Regions from separate parts of the Virgibacillus sediminis genome, predicted to be linked through region 3. Evidence: riboswitches for the same ligand, from Rfam matches in the RefSeq annotation. Region 3 holds a riboswitch; each other region holds the start of a gene.
The links. A riboswitch is a leader RNA that binds a small molecule or an ion and turns the genes downstream of it on or off. The one in region 3 is predicted to bind preQ1.
Positions count from the first base shown of each region.

Region 1: another riboswitch for preQ1. It lies ahead of queC (7-cyano-7-deazaguanine synthase QueC); the one in region 3 lies ahead of queF (preQ(1) synthase).
Region 2: another riboswitch for preQ1. It lies ahead of ACFODW_RS03655 (QueT transporter family protein); the one in region 3 lies ahead of queF (preQ(1) synthase).

Region 1 is NZ_JBHRRZ010000002.1:23,913-31,611, forward strand. It holds gene ACFODW_RS01115 (SLOG family protein) at 1-332, shown strand, start outside; gene ACFODW_RS01120 (SIMPL domain-containing protein) at 479-1,132, shown strand; gene ACFODW_RS01125 (GNAT family N-acetyltransferase) at 1,247-1,753, shown strand; gene ACFODW_RS01130 (hypothetical protein) at 1,796-2,269, shown strand; PreQ1 riboswitch class I at 2,603-2,649, shown strand; gene queC (7-cyano-7-deazaguanine synthase QueC) at 2,798-3,463, shown strand; gene ACFODW_RS01140 (6-pyruvoyl trahydropterin synthase family protein) at 3,460-3,897, shown strand; gene queE (7-carboxy-7-deazaguanine synthase QueE) at 3,894-4,616, shown strand; partial or broken gene ACFODW_RS01150 (hypothetical protein) at 4,789-4,923, opposite strand; gene ACFODW_RS01155 (DUF3231 family protein) at 5,466-6,473, shown strand; partial or broken gene ACFODW_RS01160 (hypothetical protein) at 6,481-6,987, shown strand; gene pdxR (MocR-like pyridoxine biosynthesis transcription factor PdxR) at 7,054-7,699, opposite strand, start outside.
Region 2 is NZ_JBHRRZ010000006.1:45,362-53,060, reverse strand. It holds gene ACFODW_RS03675 (macrolide 2'-phosphotransferase) at 1-68, opposite strand, end outside; gene ACFODW_RS03670 (MarR family winged helix-turn-helix transcriptional regulator) at 247-675, shown strand; gene ACFODW_RS03665 (alpha/beta hydrolase) at 725-1,327, shown strand; gene ACFODW_RS03660 (VOC family protein) at 1,401-2,267, opposite strand; PreQ1 riboswitch class I at 2,424-2,468, shown strand; gene ACFODW_RS03655 (QueT transporter family protein) at 2,476-2,961, shown strand; gene ACFODW_RS03650 (DUF3891 family protein) at 3,079-3,843, shown strand; gene ACFODW_RS03645 (catalase) at 4,085-5,698, shown strand; gene ACFODW_RS03640 (SRPBCC family protein) at 5,842-6,276, opposite strand; gene ACFODW_RS03635 (acrylyl-CoA reductase family protein) at 6,518-7,504, shown strand; gene ACFODW_RS03630 (ABC transporter permease) at 7,564-7,699, opposite strand, start outside.
Region 3 is NZ_JBHRRZ010000003.1:233,031-240,729, forward strand. It holds gene ilvD (dihydroxy-acid dehydratase) at 1-456, opposite strand, end outside; gene glpK (glycerol kinase GlpK) at 698-2,176, opposite strand; gene ACFODW_RS03065 (queuosine precursor transporter) at 2,399-3,040, opposite strand; gene queF (preQ(1) synthase) at 3,093-3,581, opposite strand; PreQ1 riboswitch class I at 3,693-3,738, opposite strand; gene pflA (pyruvate formate-lyase-activating protein) at 3,948-4,661, shown strand; gene ACFODW_RS03080 (YciI family protein) at 4,978-5,244, opposite strand; gene ACFODW_RS03085 (sodium:calcium antiporter) at 5,269-6,270, opposite strand; gene asnB (asparagine synthase (glutamine-hydrolyzing)) at 6,477-7,699, opposite strand, start outside.

The DNA.
Region 1 (7,699 bases), on a different contig from region 3:
GGATTTTTCCGCCATTTGAGAATCAGGAATCCCGCTGGCCTGAGCCATTGCAGGAGAAATACCAGGAATTGATGATGGTCGCCGATTTTTACCAACCCATCTATAAAGGGGAGTACAAAGGGGCATATCAATTTAAGGCTAAAAATATGTGGCTTGCCGATAAAAGTGATGCCTGTTTACTATTAATGGATGAAGAGTTCCCGGGAAGCACCCGTTTTTTCCATGCGGCAGCAAAGGAGAAGGAGAACTATCCCATTTACACCATCACTCCGGCTGACCTCGATGACATTGTGGAAGAAATGCGGATGTCCGACCCGGATTATTGGGGGTAGCCTGACTCCTTCCTGGTAGGATAGAGCCCTGGTCGGAAACGGGGAATATGCACGGGGCAGCAAGTGATAAAATAGGCTATGGAAAATAATCCGCTCGATACAGGCATATACATATATAAATATTTCAATGGAAAGGCGGAATGGTCTTGAATTACTATCCTGTGCAGTACAGGCAGCCGGCCGGTCTGAGGCGGATCATTACGGTTGTCGGAAAAGGAAGTGTATCGGCATCCCCAGATGCAGCCAGGATCCAGCTGGGGGTTGTAACGGAAGATGAGTTGCTTGCCCAGGCCCAGCAAGAGAACAGTTCGCGGATGAACCAGGTTATTGGAACACTGAGGAATCAAGGAGTGGCTGCTGAAAATATCCGGACGACTGCCTACCGGATTGAACCAAGATATGATTATGTGGACGGGTCACAGGTGTTCAGGGGATATGAGGTCTACCATGAAATTACCGTGACAGTAACAGATATCGGACAGGCGGGTGCGCTGATCGATGCAGCGGTCCAGAGCGGTGCCAATCGTGTGGTCGGAATTCGGTTGATCCTCCGCGACCAGGAGGCAGTATACCAGCAGGCACTCCAATCGGCCTTGAGCAATGCGGTATCCAAGGCGGTTGCTCTGGCGGGGACCATGCAGGTCTCCATCGATACGACACCTATCAACATTACCGAGCAGTCCGTCCAAGCTGTCCAGCCCTATGCGGCATTCACACTGGCTGAGGAGGCTGCGGTGACACCGATTGAGCCTGGACAGCTCACCATTACAGCAGAAATCGAGGCGGAATTCGCCTATTGATCAAAGCAGCGGACATTCCGCTGCTTTTTTTAAAAGGATGAATGGGAGCATCAGGGGAATATAAATGTTATAATAATTTAAAATATTTCCATCAATGGCAAAGAGGGGGATGACATGGATTTTGAAATCCGGCGGGCGAGGAAAAAGGATATCAAACATGTACAGCAGGTGGCTGTGAAGAGTTGGAAAGAGACCTATAGAGGAATCATTCCGCCAGAGATCCAGGAGAAATTTCTGCAGAATGCCTATAGTGACAGGTCCATGAAAAAGCGTCTGAAACATACACATATCTTTGTCGCTGAAGCGGGTGACCGGATTGTCGGCTTTGCGAACTTTTCCCAGGTGAAGGAGAATGGAAAGGTGGAACTGGGAGCCATCTATCTCTATCCGGATTATCAAGGAAATGGAATCGGCACTGCTCTGCTGTATGAAGGAGTAGATCATCTCGGAGGCGTGGAGGAGGTCCACTTGAATGTGGAGAAGCAGAATGAAATCGGCAAGAGATTTTATCATGCCAAGGGGTTTGAGGCGGTTTCGGAATTCAAGGATAATTTTGACGGGCACACCCTGAATACCATTCAAATGGTCTTGAAAATCAAGGATGCGGCAGGCACGGCGTAGGTCTTTGGGAAAGATAAACTGCGGTTGCGGAGGAGGAGCAGCATGTGCTATGAGGGAAGGATTTCTGCATGGTCAGGAACTTTGCTAGTAATTGCAGGGATGATTTCCATCAATTTATCGATCTATGCATTACTAGCCTTTATCCCGGTATACTTAGTTTGTTGCAGCCTGAAATGGCAGATCCGGATGGAGGATGAAGCATTTCATGTACGGGTATTGTTGTTCGGCCAAAGAGTCTACCGGAAAATATACCGTCCGGATGAAGTCGTGGCAGTGAAATTCCTGCGCATCGGCTGGGCGAAGAAGGCAGCCAGGATCAAGTTGAAGCAGGGGCTGCCGATCAGGATAGAGAACTTCCGGCCGTCCGGCATATTCCGGGAGTTGGCCGATTATGCTGCCCGCCATGGAATTGCCGTGCATAAGACCAGGGACTACAGCGTGCTGGAGAGAATGGACCGTACACGGAAGCGAACCGGGACAGCAGATGGGGGAACCAGCCCGGTGGATGGAAGGTAGTTTAAAAAACTTCTCCAAGAGGAAGGATATATATAACCTTTTGTATGGGAGGAGAAATCCATGGGGCGTTTGATTCGCAGATTGGTAAAATACGGACCGGTGATTTATCCGGTTGTACGTAAATTTTTAAATAAACGGAAACAGCGGAATATGACGAACAGCGGGCGATAGAATCCACTTCCGGGTGAAAAACCCGGGAGTTTTTTCATGGATGTGAAGGTTTATGCTAGTAGGATTAGCCATGTCCTCTGTCCATCCAAGGATAAAACTGTTACGGTAAACAGTCCGGTTGTGTTAGAATTAGTTGAAAACAGAAAAAGAAGTCTGCTTGATGCAGGAGAGGTTCGCAATTCCATCCCTCTATAAAAAACTAAGGAGACAAACAACACTGCCTTCTTTGTGTTGTTTTTTTAGTGGGAAAATGCTTGCTTCTCTTTCTATTGAACAAGAGGCTGTTTTGATGTGAAGTCTACTCCGAGGGTGACCTGATCAATAAAAACAGCCTGAAGAAAAGAGGAGGAAATGAACATGAATAATAAAAAGGCGATTGTTGTATTCAGCGGCGGGCAGGACAGTACGACCTGTCTGTTTTGGGCGCTTAAAAAATTCGATGAAGTGGAAGCAGTGACTTTTCAATATGGCCAACGGCATAGCGAAGAGCTGGATTGTGCAAGAGAAATCTGTCAGAAGCTCCAGGTGCCGCATCATGAATTGGATATGTCGTTATTGAACCAGCTGGCCCCGAATGCGTTGACACGCAAAGATATGGACATTACGGAGGGGGAAGACGGCCTTCCTTCCACCTTTGTGCCGGGAAGGAATCTGCTGTTTCTTTCCTTCGCAGGTGTGCTGGCAAAACAGGTGAATGCTGCCCATTTGATTACCGGAGTATGTGAGACCGACTTCAGCGGCTACCCGGACTGCCGGGATGTTTTCGTGAAATCGCTGAATGTGACGCTCAACCTTTCAATGAATGAGGACTTTGTGATCCATACACCGCTAATGTGGCTCGATAAAGCCGGAGTATGGGAACTGAGCGACCAATTGGATGCTTTCGAGTTTGTAAAAGAGCATACGTTGACGTGCTATAACGGTGTGAAAGGAAGCGGCTGCGGCGAATGCCCTGCCTGCAAGCTGCGCCAAAGAGGGCTGGAGCAGTATGAAGCACAGAAGGCCGGGGTGCATACAGAATGATGCAGCAAATATACCCGCCGGCAGTCCATGGCTATTCGTTTGAAATCAATAAAGACTTCCATTTCGCTGCCGCCCACTATGTACCGCATGAAGATGCGGGGAAGTGCAGTGTGCAGCACGGCCATACGTACTTCACCAACATCACGGTGGCAGGAGATGAATTGGATCATACCGGCTTCCTGGTCAACTTCAAAAAGGTAAAAGATCTGATTCATAAACGCTTTGACCATACGACCTTGAATGAGGATGCATCTTTTTCAGATGAAGATGCAGAGTTCTTTCCGACCACAGAGGTAGTGGCACGGACCATCTGGGAAATCGTACAGGAATATCTGGATACCCTCCCGAATAAGCCTGCATGTGTCCAGGTTTACTTGCGGGAAACACCGACAAGCTATTGTATTTATAGGCCAAAGGAGGGGGATCGGATATGACGATACCTGTGATGGAAATATTCGGGCCGACTATTCAGGGGGAAGGAATGGTGATTGGCAGGAAGACCATGTTTGTACGGACGGCAGGCTGTGACTATTCCTGTTCCTGGTGTGACTCCAAATTCACATGGGATGGCTCGGAGAAGGACGCCATCAGGAAAATGGAACCGGCGGAGATTGTGGATGCCTTGAAGCAGGAGGGCGGCGAACATTTCGGCCATGTCACCATTTCCGGAGGGAATCCTGCACTGCTGGCAAGGCTGGATGGGCTGATCGATCTGCTGCATGCGGACGGAATCAAGGTGGCACTGGAAACACAGGGAAGCAGATGGCAGGAGTGGTTTACGAAAATTGATGATCTGACGCTGTCACCGAAGCCGCCGAGCTCCGGCATGAAAACAAACTTTTCCGTGCTCGACTTCATTATCGAATCACTGCAGCTTAAGCAGGAAGGCAGCTTCAGCCTAAAGGTGGTCATTTTTGACGAGGACGATCTGGTTTATGCGCAGGAGATCCATCAACGCTATCCGCAAGTGGAACTGTTTCTCCAGGTTGGCAATGATGATTTGGAAACCACCGATGAGAAAGAGTTTCTGCCATATTCATTGCGCCGGTATGAACAGCTGATTGACCGGGTCATGGAGAATGACATTCTGAAAGATGTAAGGGTGCTTCCGCAGCTGCATACGTATCTGTGGGGGAATAAGCGCGGCGTTTAGAGAGGCGTGCAGACATGGAAACTTACGGGGCGAGGCCTGAGCGGAGGTCGCCCCCCGCGGAAATATGCTTCGCTTTCCGCTGGCGGCTGGTGAGCCTCCTTGTGCTTAGCGATTGCGGGTCTCGCCTAGGCCTTTCCTCCCGCAGGAGTCTCCGCATATTTCCTCCGCTGATTCAGTTCATTGTTCGCGTTTTTTTTGAGTAAAATAATTTAGTTCTGTCCAGATGTTGGCTGGTAACTGGCGTAATTATGACATCCTCATCCAAATCATTTCCGACAATAATAACAGGGCGCTGTTTAGTTTGACGATTTCCTTTTAAAGGACATCTGCCAACTAAACGTCGCCCTGTTTCATTTTACTATTAGTTGTAGATGCCATTCTCCTCACTATCCCAAGAATAATTTTCACTTAGTAAAATAACATCCCTAGACATATATTTTTCTTTAATTTTATCAAGTACCTTTTGCCTATCTTCCTCATTCAACATATCAATTTCCTTGATGATTTTAATAGACGTATCAGCACATCCATTAGTTTATACCCTTATTAAGCTTATATTCGACTAACATATAATGTTCAAATTAAAATCTATTGTTCTATTTCCGTATTCAAAATTTCCCCATTAAACAACTTTCTATAAAAATACAGACGTTTAAAATTTCCAGATTATTAACAAGTTTCCCCTGCTAAGAAAGGACGAGATTTTATTACAGATTTGCATCCTTTAGTTCAAGTGTTATATTTCGAAATTTCGCTCAAAAAACCATCATTCTTTTTACTACGACGTTACACGTAATGCCTAATAAAAAGATAAAGAAATGGAAATCATATTCGGATGAGGTGATTAAAATGGATAAAGAGGAGTTAAAACTCACATCGTCTGAAATAGGAACATTATGGGGGGAATATGTAAATGGTACAGCCATTGATACTGTAAATAGATATATGCTGTCCATTATAGAAGATGAAAAGATAAAACTGCTATTCGAAGATGCAATCAAGATATTTGATAAACAAAAAAGCCAAATAAGACAATTCATTGAGAACGAAGGATTCCCAGTACCCATCGGGTTTTCTGAATCAGATCTTAACAAAGGGACCCAAAGGTTATTTTCTGATATATTCTGTTTGCACTACCTCCATATTATGACACTACATGGTTTACTGGGGCACACTACATCACTTAGTTCTTCTGTCAGAAAGGACTTGAGGCACTTTTATGATTCAGGTAGTAATGACGGGATGAATATGTATCATCGAACTACTGAATTACTACTCGAAAAAGGGCACTTTCAAAGAGACCCCTACTTTTACCCTGAAGAAAATCCTGAGTTTGTATCTGGACAGCAGTTTATAGATGGTTATTTTGGAGATAAGCGTCCTTTAGCATCAACAGAAATTATTGCCCTATCACTTAATTTGAAAAAGAAAATAATGGAAAAGTCACTTTCCATTGCATTTAGTCAAGTAACGCAATCAACAGAGGTTAGAAAATTTTTAGAGAGCACAAAGAAAACTGCTGACCAGCAAATTCAAACAGTAAGTAAAATACTAAAAGGGGATAATTTGCCTGTCCCCATGTCTTGGGAATCCGAGATTACAACCTCCCAGGACTCCCCCCTTTCAGATAAGTTAATGTTGTATCAGATTGGATTCCTATTACAATCTGGACAAGCTTATCATGGTGCAGGTCTTGCATCTGCCATGCGAACGGATCTAGTGACGACTTATGAGAAAATAATACTAAAAAATATCATGGTAACAAAAGAATGGTTCAATTTAATGACCAAAAATCAATGGTTGGAACAACCGCCACTTGCTCCAAATAGAAAAGACCTTGCTAGAGACAAAAAATGAGCTAGGTATGGATAATGAGCAAAATGTATTGGAAAAACTAATGTGGAGCATCGCCCTTCCCGGATTTGGTCAGTTGTTTTAAAGGTACCACTGTATTGATACTTGAAATGCTAATTAATATACAAGCAAATTTTAATCGTATCATACTTCTAAGCTTTCATGGGAAAATTGATGATGCAATAAATAACGCGGGTTATGATTGGTTATGTTTTATCCTTGTTTATATTTTTTTGCTATGTGGGATGTAGTGAAAGATGCAGGGGGAGGGAAAGAACCATATTCTTTTCTCCCTTATGTGTTCTCTGCATATTTTGTAATTGTTGGATTAATGCCTTCCTCAAAACTAACACTATTTGGTGTATTATTAGGTCCTGTTTGGCTCCCAATATTGTTTGTTTTTCCCGGTCTTTTGCCACAAAAAACAAGAATCACTGTCACGCCCACTCATTGCCTTTGTGGCGATTCTATCCTCAATATAAATAACGAATATTTTTTTCCCTGTAGGATTTTTTAGTCAATTAGGTTCTAACGTTGAAATTGCTGAAGGACATCCTTGAATAAATTAACAAAAAAGCTACTTTTATAACCACGCTTTCCTTAAAAGATTTACACCAAGTTCGATTTCATCATAAGAAAGACCGCTAAACCCCAGTTTAATCATTGGTCTATCCGGATGGTTTCTTATGAAATAGATGGAAGTTGGCCGTACTTTTACACCATAAAGCAATGCTTGCTCGATTAGCCATTCTTCTGAGCAATCCAGATTTACTTTAATTAGTATGTATAAACCGGACTGTTCGCCAATAATGGATATACTTTGGCCAAAATGTGTTTTCAATAATGATACGAGGTGTTCCATTTTTCGTTTATAAACAAGGCGCATTCGCTTAATGTGCCGATTCCATTCCCCATTTTCCATAAATCCAGCCATTGTCAATTGGCTGAAAAGGGAAGTGGAGCTTTCAAAGTTCTTGAACTGATTTTTATAACGGTATAAAAGCTGCTTAGGCAACACCATATAGCTTAAACGTAGTCCCGGGAGAAAAGATTTTGAGAAATTTCCCAGATAGATGACCCTTGTTGAATCAATAGAAGCGAGCGCTGGAAACGGCCGTTGCGAATATCGGAACTCACTATCATAATCGTCTTCGATAATGTATCCCTGTACCTTGTTTGCCCACCGGATGAGCGTTTGCCGTTGTTGAATGGACATGCTTGCACCGTAC
Region 2 (7,699 bases), on a different contig from region 3:
AAATCTTCCCTGATGATCAACCCGTGCTTTTTTGCTATTTCTGATACCTTCGATGTTGTCAATCCCATATACTCACTTCCTTTTATATCTTGGTCCACTTAAACCCATTCCCCCTTTCACCGGCCATAACACTATCAAAACTGCTGAGGTTCATTTGACATCAACTGGTAAATAAATTATTATGAATTCATTATAATATGATTCAAATATATTTAATTTAATTAGTTTATGTAGGGAGGTGTCACCATGAGTGAAAACTTGTCACTAAAAACCTTTGTTGTATTGATGAAATCATCCAAGACCGTGATGGAACGGGTAAAAGAGGATATAAAAAACTACGGTATGAAAACATCGGACTTTGCTATTCTGGAAGCTTTGTATCATAAAGGGGAATTGACGGTTAAGCAGATATCCGAAGCAGTATTGATCAATACTGGATCTATCACCTATGTCATAGATAAACTAGAAGCCAAAGGATTGTTGAAACGGCGGCCATGTACGGAGGATCGACGGGTTGTCTATATTCATATCACCGATCAGGGCAACCAGCTGATGGATGAAATTTTCCCCAAACATCAACAGGTGATAGAAGAAATCTTCTCCGGCGTTTCTAATGAAGAGAAGGAAACTATTGTAGAAGCCCTTAAGAAAGTAGGAATAGAAAACGGACAGTAAGTCTGCTGCCGTTTAAAGTACAAAGTTTTCAAAGAGAGGAGCAATTCAGATGAAACATATTTTCCAACAAGGAAGCAATCCCGATAAACCTACCTTGCTCTTGTTACACGGAACAGGCGGCACGGAAGAGGACTTGCTTCCTCTTGCCAAAGAGGTGGACCCCGAAGCAAATGTATTGAGTGTTCGGGGAAATGTATTAGAAAATGGCATGCCGCGTTTTTTCAAACGTCTTGCCGAAGGTGTATTCGATGAAGAAGACTTAATCTTTCGTACAAAGGAACTGAATGATTTTCTGAACGATGCAGCTAAAAAGTATAATTTCTCGAGAGATAATATTACTGCTGTCGGGTACTCGAACGGGGCAAATATAGCAGCAAGCCTGTTGTTCCATTACCAAGACAGCCTTGCCGCGGCCATCCTGCATCATCCCATAGTGCCGCGCAGGGGAATCAATCTTCCGGACTTATCCGGAAAACAGGTATTCATCGCTGCCGGAATCAACGATCCCATCTGTCCTTCAGAGGAATCCGAAGACCTGCAATCCCTCCTTGGAAATGCAGGGGCTTCCGTTGAACTGCATTGGGAGAACAGAGGTCATCAGTTGACTATGGCAGAAGTGCAAGCAGCAAAAAAATGGTATCAAACCATCTAAAAAAACCGTTCTGCCATACAGCTTGGCAGAACGGTTTTTTCAAATTATGAACAGGTCATCCAGGGAGCACCAGCTATTTTGTATGTTCCACTATGAGATGGATCTTATTGCCCGACGGGTCTTCTACTCTATAAGCATCCCCTGCTTTTTCTACGTTAAATTCTGCCTGCTCGAGACGGTCAACAGCTTCCTGCCTTGCTTTTCCATCAGGGAAAACGAGGGAGTACCAGCGAAGCCCAGCACTATTTGTAGAGGGCTTCCCAGCCCCTTCCCCATTCCAGATATTCAGGCCGATATGATGATGGTATCCGGCGGTGGATATAAACAATGCACCTGGATAGGTCGTCACTATATCAAACCCAAGACCATGCTTATAAAATACTTCTGCATCTGTCAAATTTGCTACATGCAAATGAATATGCCCCATGACAGTCTTCTGGGGCAGTCCATGCCATTCCCGATCGCTTTCAGCAACCAGACTATCTCCATTGAGAGGTTCCGTAACCATCTTAACTTTACCGCCACTCCATTCCCATTCGCCGGAAGGACGGTCCCGATAGACTTCAATGCCATTTCCATCAGGATCGTTAAAATAGAGAGCTTCACTTACATGATGGTCAGAGGCGCCTAATTGCAGCGTCTGCCCTGACTTAATAAGATGGGTCAAGAAGCTGGAGAGGTCAGACCGGGATGGAAGTAAAATAGCAAAGTGGAACAACCCGGTTTTCCGCTCTTCTTTCGGCAGGGCGCCTTCAGGCTCGACAATGGTTAACAGCGGCCGGCTGCCATCAGCTGTCAGCGAGACAGTATTCCCCGACTTTTCCAACACGTTGAATCCAACCACTTCCTGATAGAAAGCAAGGGATCTATCCAGATCGGTAACATTAATGTTCACTTGCCCGACATGGGTTGCCGGACTTCTAAAAAATTTCTCCTCCATGTATAAAACGTCCTTTACATTATATTGATTACCTAATTTAACTAAGTTACTATATGTAACTATTGTAGGGTCTCCACTAAGTTTTGTCAAATTGTTCCGCTGTCTGTTACAGGTATCCTTCCCAATGCCGCTTGTTTATATTATACTTGTTAGGTTCAGACCGTGGTTCGGGAACCTCCCACGATAAAAAACTAAGGAGAGAAGAAATATGAAATCTAACACAATCGTCGTAAACGCTTTGCTTGCGGCATTATATATCACTGTATCGATGGTGATACAGCCCTTTGGCTTTACCAACGTACAATTCAGGATCCCCGAAATGTTCAACCACCTTGTTGTCTTTAACAAGAAGTACTTTTTCGGTATTGTTCTCGGTGTCTTTCTAAGCAACCTCTTCTTTTCCCCGCTGGGAATCTATGACCTAGTGTTTGGTGTTGCTCATTCCGCCATATCACTTGGCATCATCATATTCCTCGCAAAGTATATAAAAAACATTTGGGTGTTGTTGGTTCTTAATACACTTATTTTTACATTCAACATGTTTATTATTGCCTTTGAGTTGAACCTGGCATTGGGGCTGCCTTTCCTATTCACTTGGCTGACAACTGCCGCAGGAGAATTTGTGGTCTTAGCAGTCGGTATTCCGGTTATGTATGCACTCAACCAGCGCCTCCACTTTCATAAGTTATTATAAAAACAGCAGCCTTTCCTGTATCAGCAGACGAAAGGCTGCTGTTTTCCTTTCTGTTTACATATTCATCAATATAGGGAAAAATACAAAGTAGGCATCAAATCGAAAGGATGAGATGAAATGATAGTAAGGGAACATGATAGCGAATTTGTCTTAGTCGAGCAGCACCACCATGCCGAACTTTCCGGAGAAATCATGGAAAAATGGAAAGGGTTCCGTGGGAAAGAATGGAAGGAATCAGTACTCTATGCCATCCAGCAGCATGATTTAGGGTGGAAGGAATTTGATAAACAGCCTTTCTGGAATGATGCAAAACATGAACCTTTTACATTTACTGACTTCCCCATCCATCCGAAAATTGTCCTATATACCCTCGGGATTGATGAAGTGGAAAAAAGAGATCCTTATGCTGCGCTTCTCTGCAGTGAACATTATAAGCGGTTTCTTGCTGCTGAATCCGGCAAGGAAGCAGAACGGTTCGTACAACAGGAAGAGGCAAGACAACAGCGGATCATCGAGAGCCTCTCCAATTACAACAAACGTTTGTTTAAATTTCATTATGGGCTGGTCCAGCTTGGTGATAACTTTTCCCTGTATGTCTGCATTAACGACCCGGGGGTTAAAAAGCAAGATGAACACCCATTCTTCAAGCAAGGCATTCCTCTTCCTTTTAAACTGGAGGGATTCTCCAAAGATGTGATAGACATAAAATGGCTGGACCAACAAACAGTCGCCATTGAAAACTTCCCATTCGAGGAGCCACTCGAAGTTACAGTTGAACAAAAGAGGGTTCAAAAGAAGGATATCCAAGATAAGGGTCTAATTGCGTGTTATGAGGAAGCGGAAACAGAAAAGGTCCATGTCCGGCTTGTCCCTGCAGAATAATGGCCATGGTTGCCGGCGCCTTTATCACAAGCGCCGGCCAGCCTACAAACCTTCTTTCTTCCCTCTGATCCCTAGTCATAAAGGACAATTCTTCTCCCTATAAAAAGTCTCTCCCTTTCCCGGAAGAATTAGATTAATAAACCTCCATAAAGGTCATTATATGAATAGCGCCTCTTAGATGGGGTGGTGGCGTCCTATGGCATCCTTGTGCCAAAATACTTATGGAAAGAGGAGATACTGCATGGCTGAAGACAAATCCAATGGCAAGCCCACCAATTATGAAAATGATGATACCCTGACCAACAGGCAGGGCCATCCAGTCACCAACAACCAAAGCATACGCACAGTGGGAAATCGTGGTCCAAGTACATTAGAGAACTATGATTTCATTGAAAAAATCAGTCATTTTGACAGGGAAAGGGTTCCTGAGCGGGTGGTCCATGCACGTGGGGCCGGCGCCCATGGCTACTTTGAGGCTTATGGAACTGCAGGAGAAGAGCCCGTTTCCAAATACACAAGGGCTAAGCTCTTTCAAGAAAAAGGAAAGCGTACACCAGTATTTGTCCGCTTTTCCTCGGTAATACACGGCGGGCATTCCCCCGAGACATTAAGAGATCCTCGTGGTTTTGCGGTTAAATTCTATACAGAAGATGGAAACTGGGACTTGGTTGGTAATAACCTGAAAATTTTCTTCATCCGTGATGCGATGAAATTCCCTGACATGATTCATGCCTTTAAGCCGGACCCGAAAACCAATATCCAGGACAGCCAACGGTTCTTCGACTTTTGTGCGAGCTCCCCGGAAACCTTCCATATGGTTACATTCGTCTACTCGCCTTGGGGAATTCCTGCAAATTACCGCCAAATGCAAGGCTCCGGTGTCAATACGTATAAATGGGTGAACAGCGAAGGGAAGGCTGTACTGGTAAAATACCACTGGGAGCCGAAACAGGGCATTAAAAACCTTACACAGAAAGAAGCAGAGGAAATACAGGCCAATAACTTCAATCATGCAACAGAGGACCTCTATGAGGCTATTGAGCAAGGGAACTACCCGGAATGGGAGCTTTATGTTCAGGTAATGAGCGATGATGAACACCCGGAATTAGATTTTGATCCGCTTGATGATACAAAATTGTGGCCGGAAGATCAGTTCCCGTGGCTGCCTGTAGGAAAAATGGTATTGAACAAGAATCCGGAGGACTATTTTGCAGAAGTGGAACAATCCGCATTTGGGACTGGTGTGCTCGTTGATGGACTGGACTTCTCTGATGACAAAATGCTCCAAGGCCGGACATTCTCCTATTCAGATACGCAGCGCTACCGTGTAGGAGCAAACTACCTGCAGCTTCCGATCAACCGTGCGAAAAAGCAGGTGAATACCAACCAGGAAGGCGGCAACATGCGTTATGAAGTAGACCGCCATGTCGGTGATAATAAAAACCCGAGCATCAATTATGAACCATCGATTCTCGGAGGTTTTAAAGAAGCCGAACAATCAGGAAAAGAGTATACACCTGAGGTGAAAGGAAAGTTGGTCAGAGAAACGATCGACCGGGATGATAACACAAAACAGGCCGGTGAAACATTCCGCATGTTCGAAGACTGGGAAAAAGATGAATTGCTCTCCAACCTTGTAGGAGATTTATCAGAATGTGATCAGCTTATTCAAAATAAGATGGTGGAGCTGGCAGAGTCTGCAGATGAGGAATACGGCCGCCGTCTGCATGAAGGGCTGGAGGAAGCCGGGAAAATGAAGAGAAAGAACTCCAAGCCGGGCCCGCTCGGCAATGAAGACAGTGAAAAAGGGCCACAAGAAGCAATGGACAAAGGCCATGACGCCGACCCATATTAAAACTGCCGACTTAAAGCACCCCAAAAGTTATGGAATCTAACTTTTGGGGTGCTTTATTCTTAAGTATTTATAACCGGTTATACCATTCATCAGCAGGAATAACATGTCCAGCACCAGAGCCCATATGATTTTGTCCCAGGGGATTAAAGGAGTTCTGCCAGCCGCTTGATTCGATGCTTGGATACTGAGGCGAACTCAGTGGACGCTTCAAAATAACTCTGACCGTTCGGAAGGATGGAAAAATCCCCATGGCGCAGGCGAAGACGTGTATTCTTTTCATGGATTAAGAGTTCATAACTAAAGAGGATATCCTCAGGAGCGGGGTCCACCTCCCAATCTGAAACATACAGGGAAAGCTGCAGCCTCTTCTCCTTTTCCGCTCTGACTACGGTACTTTTCGAATAGCGGCCATTTGGAAGCGCCCAGACTAGCTCATTGCCCGCTTTCAGTGGTTGATCCGGATAATGATCAGGCAATCCGTCCCAGCTTTTGATATGCCGAGGCTGTACGAGCACTTCCCATACTTTGGAAGGAGTCGTGTGGATGATGATCTCATCTGTGACAATTAACGTGCTCATAAATGAGTCCTCCAGTCGGTCCTGTAATAGAATCTACTTTTTTATCATTGCCTATATTCCCTGATTAAATAAACCAATCCTATTCGATTGCTTGATTAGTTTTCCAAGTGGGTTTTCCTGATGAACATCCTTCTAACTTATGCAGCACATAAAACCTCAGTATAAACCGGTTTGCTTTTAAGCATCCATAATGACTTCTATAATGGTTGTAAGAAATAACAAAAGAGGGGATGATCACATAATGGATCAATTTCAAGCATTGGTGCTCGAAAAAGGAAGTGAAGGAACACAATTGGGAATGAAACAGTGCGATAAGAGCGACCTGCCTGAAGGAGAGGTTACCATTCAGGTTGCCTATTCTAGTATAAACTATAAGGATGCCCTCGTCGGCATCCAGCATCAGCTGGCCGAAACATTCCCATTGGTTCCCGGCATCGATCTGGCAGGGACCATCATTCATACTGAAACACCTGAGTTCTCTGAGGGGGATGAGGTCATTGTAACCAGCTATGGACTGGGAACCAGCCACTGGGGAGGGTACAGCGAATTGGCCAGGGTGCCTAAGGAATGGGTGGTACCGCTCCCGGAAGGCCTCTCTTTAAAAGAAGCAATGATTCTCGGAACAGCTGGTCTGACAGCCGGATTATCTATCCAGCGCCTGGAAGATAACGGTCTCCACCCCGAACAAGGGACGGTATTGGTGGCTGGAGCTACCGGTGGAGTAGGCAGTCTGGCCGTTGACATGCTGTCCAAGAAAGGTTATCGAGTTGCAGCCAGTACCGGCAAGGCTGCCGAAGAGGATTATCTGAAAAATCTTGGTGCTGCAGAAATTATTGGTCGGAAAGAGATTATTGATACGGATGGAACACCCACTAGAAAAAAACAATGGGCTGGAGCCGTAGACCCAGTAGGCGGGAATACTCTCCAATATATCCTTAGCAGCCTTGAATCCGGCGGGTCGGTAGCAACAAGCGGAATGGTCGGCGGCGTAAAAATCTCTACGACAGTTCTTCCATTCATTGGAAGAGGTGTCAACTGGCTTGGTATCGATTCCGTCCAGTGTCCGATGAAGTTAAGGAGGAAAGTGTGGAATCGCCTCTCCGATGACTTGAAACCTGTTTCTCTGGATAAGGATATTGTCAATGAGGTCTCTTTAGAAGATGTTCCTTATGTGCTTGAGGACATACTGGAAAGCAAGGTGCGCGGCAGAACCATTGTTAAATTATAACCTTTAGATAGAGCCCGGCCGATGAGCCGGGCTCTTTCATTTATACAGCGTTTTGAACCTTAATCTCCCTGTATGTCTCGCCTATTATAGCCAATGAACCCGGCGACCGCCAGCACCAGGGCGCTGACAATAAGGAGAACAACCGGCATTGCAGCCATATCCTCCACAGGAAGCTGCGGCACATGTCCATACGGA
Region 3 (7,699 bases):
TCCGCCATAGACGAATACAGCCGGAACTTCTGAATTGGCAATGGCAATCAAACAGCCCGGAATATTTTTATCACATGCACCGATTGCTACAAACCCGTCCAAGTTCTCAGCTCCGACCACTGTCTCAATCGAATCGGCAATAACATCACGGCTTGGCAGCGAATAACGCATACCTTGAGTACCCATGGAGATTCCATCTGATACGGTAATAGTATTGAATATCAGTGGTGCCGCGCCAGCCTCTTTGGCTCCCTTCTTGGCACTGATCGCCAAATCATCGATATGTATATTACACGGGGTCACTTCACTCCATGTGCTGGCGATTCCAACCATCGGCTTCTTGAAATCCTCATCATTGATACCGACGGCCCTCAGCATTGCCCGGTTAGGAGCGCGCATGGCATCGTCCGAGAATACTTGACTCTTGATGCGTAGATCTTTTTCTGTTTTTTCCATTCTGTAACCCACCTTCCAAAAGTTGTCATTCATTTTTTATAACAGTTTAAACTGTAAAGATTCTAATAATTAAATTATTCTAGCATACTTATTTTAGTTTGTGTAGGTGCTTTTTACGAAAGTCAAAAATATTTCTCTTTTTTGAAGGCACGGAAACATTTTGACAGACGAATTCCTATTCCGGGGTGAAGGCTGAAGCTTAAAAAGCCGGACAACACAGTCCGGCTTTTTGATAGTTATTCTATTTAAATACTCTAGCTGCTTCTACCGCCTTTTTCCAACCTGCATATAGATGCTGGCGCTTTTCTTCTTCCATATCGGCTTGGAACGTTCTCTCATTCTCCCATTGGCTTGCAATCTGCTCCTTATCTTTCCAATAACCGACAGCCAAACCGGCAAGATAGGCCACACCCATGGCGGTTGTCTCCTGGATGGCAGGCCTTTCCACCGGGACACCCAGCATGTCACTTTGAAATTGCATGAGGAAGTCATTCTTTACTGCTCCTCCATCCACGCGGAGGATTTTCAGGTCAATGCCAGAGTCTTCTACCATTGCATCGAGTACATCCCGTGATTGATAGGCAAGTGATTCAAGCGTGGCACGGATCATATGCTCCTTCCTGGTGCCGCGGGTGATGCCAAAGAAGGAGCCGCGTGTTTCACTATCCCAGTATGGTGTCCCTAGCCCGACAAAGGCAGGAACCATATAAACACCATCTGTAGAGTCCACCTTTGCAGCGTATTTTTCACTTTCCGAGGCATTGCGAATAACCTGCAGACCATCCCTGAGCCACTGTATGGCAGAACCGGAGACAAAGATGCTGCCTTCCAAGGCATACTCCACCCTGCCGTCCACTCCCCATGCAAGGGTGGTCAGAAGGCCATGCTTCGAGCTGACCCCTTCTTCCCCTGTATTCATCAGCATGAAACCGCCTGTACCATAAGTGTTTTTTGCCATCCCTTTTTCAAAACAGGCCTGACCGAACAATGCCGCTTGCTGATCTCCCGCAATTCCCGCGATAGGAACTTCGTGGCCGAAGAAATGGTAGCTGACCGTTCGGGCATACTCCTCTGATGAAGGACGAACCTCTGGCAGCATACACTTTGGAACATCCAGCATTTCCAGCAGTTCATCATCCCACATGAGATCATATATATTGAACAGCATGGTTCGGGAGGCATTGGAATAATCGGTCACATGGGCCTTCCCACCTGAAAGTTTATGCACGAGCCATGTATCAATGGTTCCAAACAGCAAATCGCCGTTTTCAGCTTTTTCCCGTGCATGATCTACATGGTCCAAAATCCACTTCACTTTCGTCCCGGAAAAATAAGGATCGATCAGCAGCCCAGTCTTTTCATGGATCATCTCTGTATACCCTTGCTCTTCCAATTGTTTACAAATGCCTGCCGTCTGTCTGGACTGCCAGACGATGGCCTTATGGATTGGCCTACCAGTGTTTTTATCCCACACCACTGTGGTTTCCCGCTGATTGGTAATACCTATACCAGCTACCTGTCCCGGATCTATTTCCGCTTTCCTCAGCGCATCGGCGATACAGGCTAACACAGATGTCCATATTTCATTGGCGTCGTGCTCGACCCATCCTGGACGAGGAAAGAACTGTTCAAATTCCTTCTGCCCTGTAGCCACTATTTTCCCCGCCTTATTGATGAGTATTGCTCGTGAACTGGTAGTCCCCTGATCAATCGAAAGCATATACTTCTCCCTCAAGCCAATTCCTCCTTAAATAGGTTGTCAGCAGCCGAACCTGATGTATTTACTACGATGATAGCAATTAAAGCGCTTTATTTCCATACATTCTCTACTTCTATACCATGCACAAAAGCTTATTAACTTCCATCTTCCCCAATTGGACTTTTCCCATAACAAAGATCCTTGTAACAGATTTTCGTTAAAAACAAAATAAAACGCCATCCCTTAAGAGGAATGGCGTACCGTAAGATCTTCCGGTTTTACTGTGTTCTGTTTCCTGGCTATATTTACCAGCAGATATACAATCGGTGTATCAATCAGTGCCACGATCAGTTTAAAAACATATTGCGTGGCAATCATGCCGAGGAGAACCCCTGTCGGAACAATGCCCCAGAAGGCAACCGTAATAAAAATAGTCGTGTCTACAAGTTGTGCGGCTGCAGTAGAGAGGTTATTCCGCAGCCATAATTTTTTCCCGCCATAACTCTCTTTCAGCCGATGAAATAGACTCACATCTAGATGCTGACTGGCAACATAGGACAACAAGCTGGCCGCCATCACTCGGAAACTCCCACCCAAAATCGTCTCAAATTCCGTCTGGAGACCGAAACTTGACGCGGCAGGAAGCTGGATGGCAATCAAAATGAACACCATTACCAGCACTTGGGTAAAGAATCCTGCTTGAACGGTTTTTCGTGCAGCATCCCTGCCATAGACCTCACCGATGACATCTGTAATCAAGAAGGTGATGACATAGACAATGACTGCAGCCGGCAGAATAAATTCCCCGACACTGAATAATTTGACACCTAAAATATTTGAGATAACTAAAAGTCCAACAAATAAAGCATTCAAATAGATAAACATAGAAAACCTCCTAAATCAACAGAGAGATTTCTGCCAACCCTCTATAAAGCCCTTAGCGGTTATCAACGGTTTCCGGATACATGTCATGGTTCATCATCCGATGTTCTGCCATTTTTTCATACTTCGTGCCCGGACGTCCGTAATTGCAATAAGGGTCGATGGAAATACCGCCACGCGGTGTGAATTTCCCCCATACCTCTATATATCGTGGGTCCATAAGTTCCACCAGATCATTCATAATGATATTCATACTGTCTTCATGGAAGCCTCCATGATTTCGAAAGCTGAAGAGATAGAGCTTTAATGCCTTGCTTTCAACCATTTTTACGTCAGGGATATAACTTATATAAACGGTCGCAAAATCCGGCTGATTGGTGATAGGACATAGGGTGGTGAATTCGGGGCAATTGAACTTCACAAAGTAATCGCGGTCCTGGTGATTATTTTCAAAGGTTTCCAACACCCCTGGATTATAGTCAAAATCGTAGCTGACCCCCTGGTTGCCCAGCAGTGTCAAATCGGATACATCCTGTTTTTTCATTACATTCCTCCTCTGTATCGATTGGATCAATTATCGGAAATCTGCTTGTGGTTTTTGTTGAAATAATAAAAAGCCATGTGTCCTAAGGCACATGGCTTCATAATTATGAATTAGTGCTTAGTTTTTTATAGAGGGTTGGACTAAGAACCTCTCACGTATTCAACGTTTCTATTATACACATTCCTGTTTTTCCTGTCATCCGCAATTTTTTATTTATAATATACATATTATTTTGTAATATTTTCATTCCTGGAATGAGTCACAATATGATATATTGGACCTATAGTTAATGTTCATTCAACCTTCTATACTTCCGTCAGCTCCGACCATACAGGCTGGCAGAAGTTCCCGAAAGGAGCAGAAATAATGAAGGATCGCCTCCATACCATACAAACATGTACAAAGGAGCACGGACCCGGCCTGCGTTATCTGTTGGTCATGCAAGGATGTCCCATGCGCTGTAGATCGTGTCATCAGCCAGACAGCCGGAGAATCAGCGAAGGCCGGGAGATAACCGTGGAAGAGATTGTCCAAGAAGTAACAACCTACCTCCCCTTCCTGCAGGCTTCAGGAGGTGGAATTACTGTCAGCGGAGGTGAAGCTCTTCTCCATACCAAATTCCTTAATAAATTGTTCAGCGAAATGAAAAAACTGGGGGTGCACACGGCAATTGATACGGCAGGGGGCTGCTATACGAAATCCGACTTTTTCATGAAGCAGCTGGACCAGCTGCTATCCAATACCGACTTGGTTCTATTGAATCTGAAGCAGATTGATCCGGATAAACATAGAGCACACACGGGAATCACGAACAGCCATATTCTGGAGTTCGCCCGCCATTTATCTGATAGAAATGTGCCGGTATGGATTCGTCATGAACTGATCGAAGGTGTCAGTGACCACGATGAAGACCTCATACTTCTCTCCGATTTCATCCATACATTGAAAAACGTAGAAAAGGTGGAGGTGCTTCCCTACCTGAACGGAGACAAACCAGGTTATCAGTTAGAAGGTATGAAAACACCTACAGCCGCACGCCTCAGCAATGCAGAGCAGATACTGAACCATCAAATCATTTAAAAGGTACGAGGGGCAGAGATGCTCCGGTTGGCTACGTATAGATTCTACTCAGTGAACACCTAAAAAGGGGTTGTGACATATCAAAACGTTTAACTCTATAGGCGAACAATAATCTGAAATAGCGGAGGAAATACACGTAGACTCCTGCGGGAGGAAAGGCATAGGTGAGATCCCACAGTGCGTCAGCACGAGGAGGCCCACCAGCCGCCCGCTGAAAGCGAAGTGTATTTTCCGAAGCGGTTTATATCCACTAATCAAATTTTCTAGTTCGTTCGGATTTATCATTGAATAAAACACTTTTGTCCCAATCTTACTCTTATTTTGCAAGTGTCATGGTCCACTCATGAACCTCACATTCCCTGGCACCACTTGTTACATATGGATCTTGTTTCGCCAGCTCTTCCGCCTCTGCAAAATCAGCTGCCTGATAAATAACCAGTCCGCCGGTTCCATCAGTAAAGCGGCCTTTCGCGAAGATTTTGCCCTCTTCCTCTTTCTCTTCTAGATACGCAAGATGCGCCGCTCGCAGCTCTTTACTCTTCCCTTCATCTTTCATTGGCAGAAATACTGCAAAATACTTCATGATCCAACTTCCCCCTTCATCAATTTATCCCTGGAACAATAGATAGGACACAATAAAATAACCGATGACTGTAATAATTGACGGGATGCTGTACGTCCACAATGATGCAGAACGTTTTCGCAGCAAGGCCCAAATCAGCACTGCAGAGAGCACGCTGATGGCAATCCCGGTATATAGATTGGAATAAGAAACATCAGCCATGATAGAGCCGCCTTGGTATACTGCATCCGATATTGCAAGGATGATCATATTGAACATATTACTTCCGAGGATGGAGCCGACAGCAAGGTTCATGTTCTTCAATCTCAACGCTGCATAGACAGAAACCGCTTCTGGCAGGGATGTCGTTGCGGCGATAAGGAAACTTCCAACAAAGCTCGATCCCATGCCGGTGATTACCGCTATCTGATCGCCGGTGATGGATAATACCGAACCAGCCAGCAGGATTGCTACGGCAGCGATAATGAACCCTATCACCGCTTTTTTGACTGAAATGTCCTTTGGAGGTTCTTCTCTGCCGGCCTCCGGGCTGTCGCCCATCAATGCCTCCGTCGGTTCCGGAGCGGAAGGCATACGACTGATGACAACCATACCGATCACGTATACAAGCAGTACCAACAGTGCATCCACACCAATTCCTAAAATCGTATAGTCAATCCGCAGGAAGAGAGCCAATGTCACCATCAGCATTAGGAACAAACCCAGCACCGCTGAAAACAAATGGCTTCTGCCCGCTTGAAGATACAACTGCCTTCTACGGTACACCAAATCAAACACCGCCAGGATCAGCAGGTTGAATAGGTTTGATCCAAGCATATTGCCGATAGCAATATCGACATTGTTGATCAAAACTGCGGAGAAACTGGTGGTGACTTCGGGAAGAGAGGTAGCTCCAGCCAGAAGGATCGTTCCGACAACCATACCGCCCATATTGGTCTTTTCACTGATAACATCCGCATACTCGGACAGCTTCATGGCAGTATATACAGTTAGTGCTGCTGCAAGGAAAAATATTACGAATACCAATAGAATCACTCCTAATTTCAAGACCTATCCTCTAATATACCCCCAACCTCCAAAATTGAAAAGCAAACTGTACAACTAATTCACTGACTCCAAATACTGGAGATTAAAAAAGCCCTGCCGACAATTCGACAGGACTTCAATGCTTCTAATTATGTCTATGGAAAATACAAGGCCTAATAGGGATGCCCTCCCCCCGACAGACCCATCTACCTGCTGATCTTCACATCATATTCACGCAACCAATAATCAATTTGGCAAAGATGGGCAATCAGCTGCGGCCCTTTCATCAGCTGACCATACCATGGATCTTTAAATTCCTTTCCTTCCGTGCGATTGATGGCTTCCACCTTTTCCCGCTTCATGAATTCGAACAATGGGGAATCAGGATCTGCCAGAATCTCATCCATCCATGTCACGGCCGCTTTCGTATATTCCGGCTGAAAGGTTCTTGGATACGGACTTTTTTTCCGATAGAGTACATCATCCGGCAGTATGCCTTCCAATGCTTTTCGTAAAATGCCTTTTTCTCTGCCTCCATGCATTTTTATTTCCCAGGGAATGTTCCATACGTATTCCACCAATTTATGATCGGCATACGGGACGCGCACCTCTAAGCTTGCCCCCATGCTCATCCGGTCTTTTCGGTCCAGCAGTTGGGCCATGAACCAGTGCATATTCAAATAGAACAGTTCCCTGCGACGCGCATCCTCCTTCTTTTCCCCATCCAAAAGAGGGGTTTCCATTATTGTTTCCCTGCTTCTGTCATGGACATATGTCCTAAGATCCAGCTTCTTCCGCCACTCCGGATGGAGGAGATTGATCCGTGCATCAAGGGATCGCATCCATGGAAATCCTTCCTCACCAACTGCTGTCGGGTCATGGAACCATGGATAGCCTCCGAATATTTCATCCGCACACTCCCCTGAAAGGCTGACCGTTGTATGTTGTTTAATCTTGCGGCAGAACCATAGCAACGAAGAATCAATATCAGCCATCCCGGGCTGGTCCCTCAACAGGACTGATTCCTTTAGAAACTCCGCCAGTTCCTTTCCGGATATCACCTCATTGTGATGATTGGTAGAGCAATAATCCACCATCAGATCAATCCATGGCTGGTCGGCGGATGGCTGGAACTTACTTGCCTGAAAATGCCGGTCATTCCCTTCATAATCTATAGAAAAGGTGGGAAGCACTCCCCTTCCCTCCTGCTTGAAATAATCAGCGGCAACAGCGGTAATTGCACTGGAGTCCAAACCGCCCGAGAGAAAAGTTGATACAGGCACATCAGAAACAAGCTGGCGCTTTACCGCGTCTACAAATATTTCACGGACATTGGATGCTGTCTCTTGTACAGAATCCCTATGTTCTTCACTTCTCATATTCCAGTAACGCGAAACTTTCAATCCATCTTTAGAGTAAGTAAGTACAT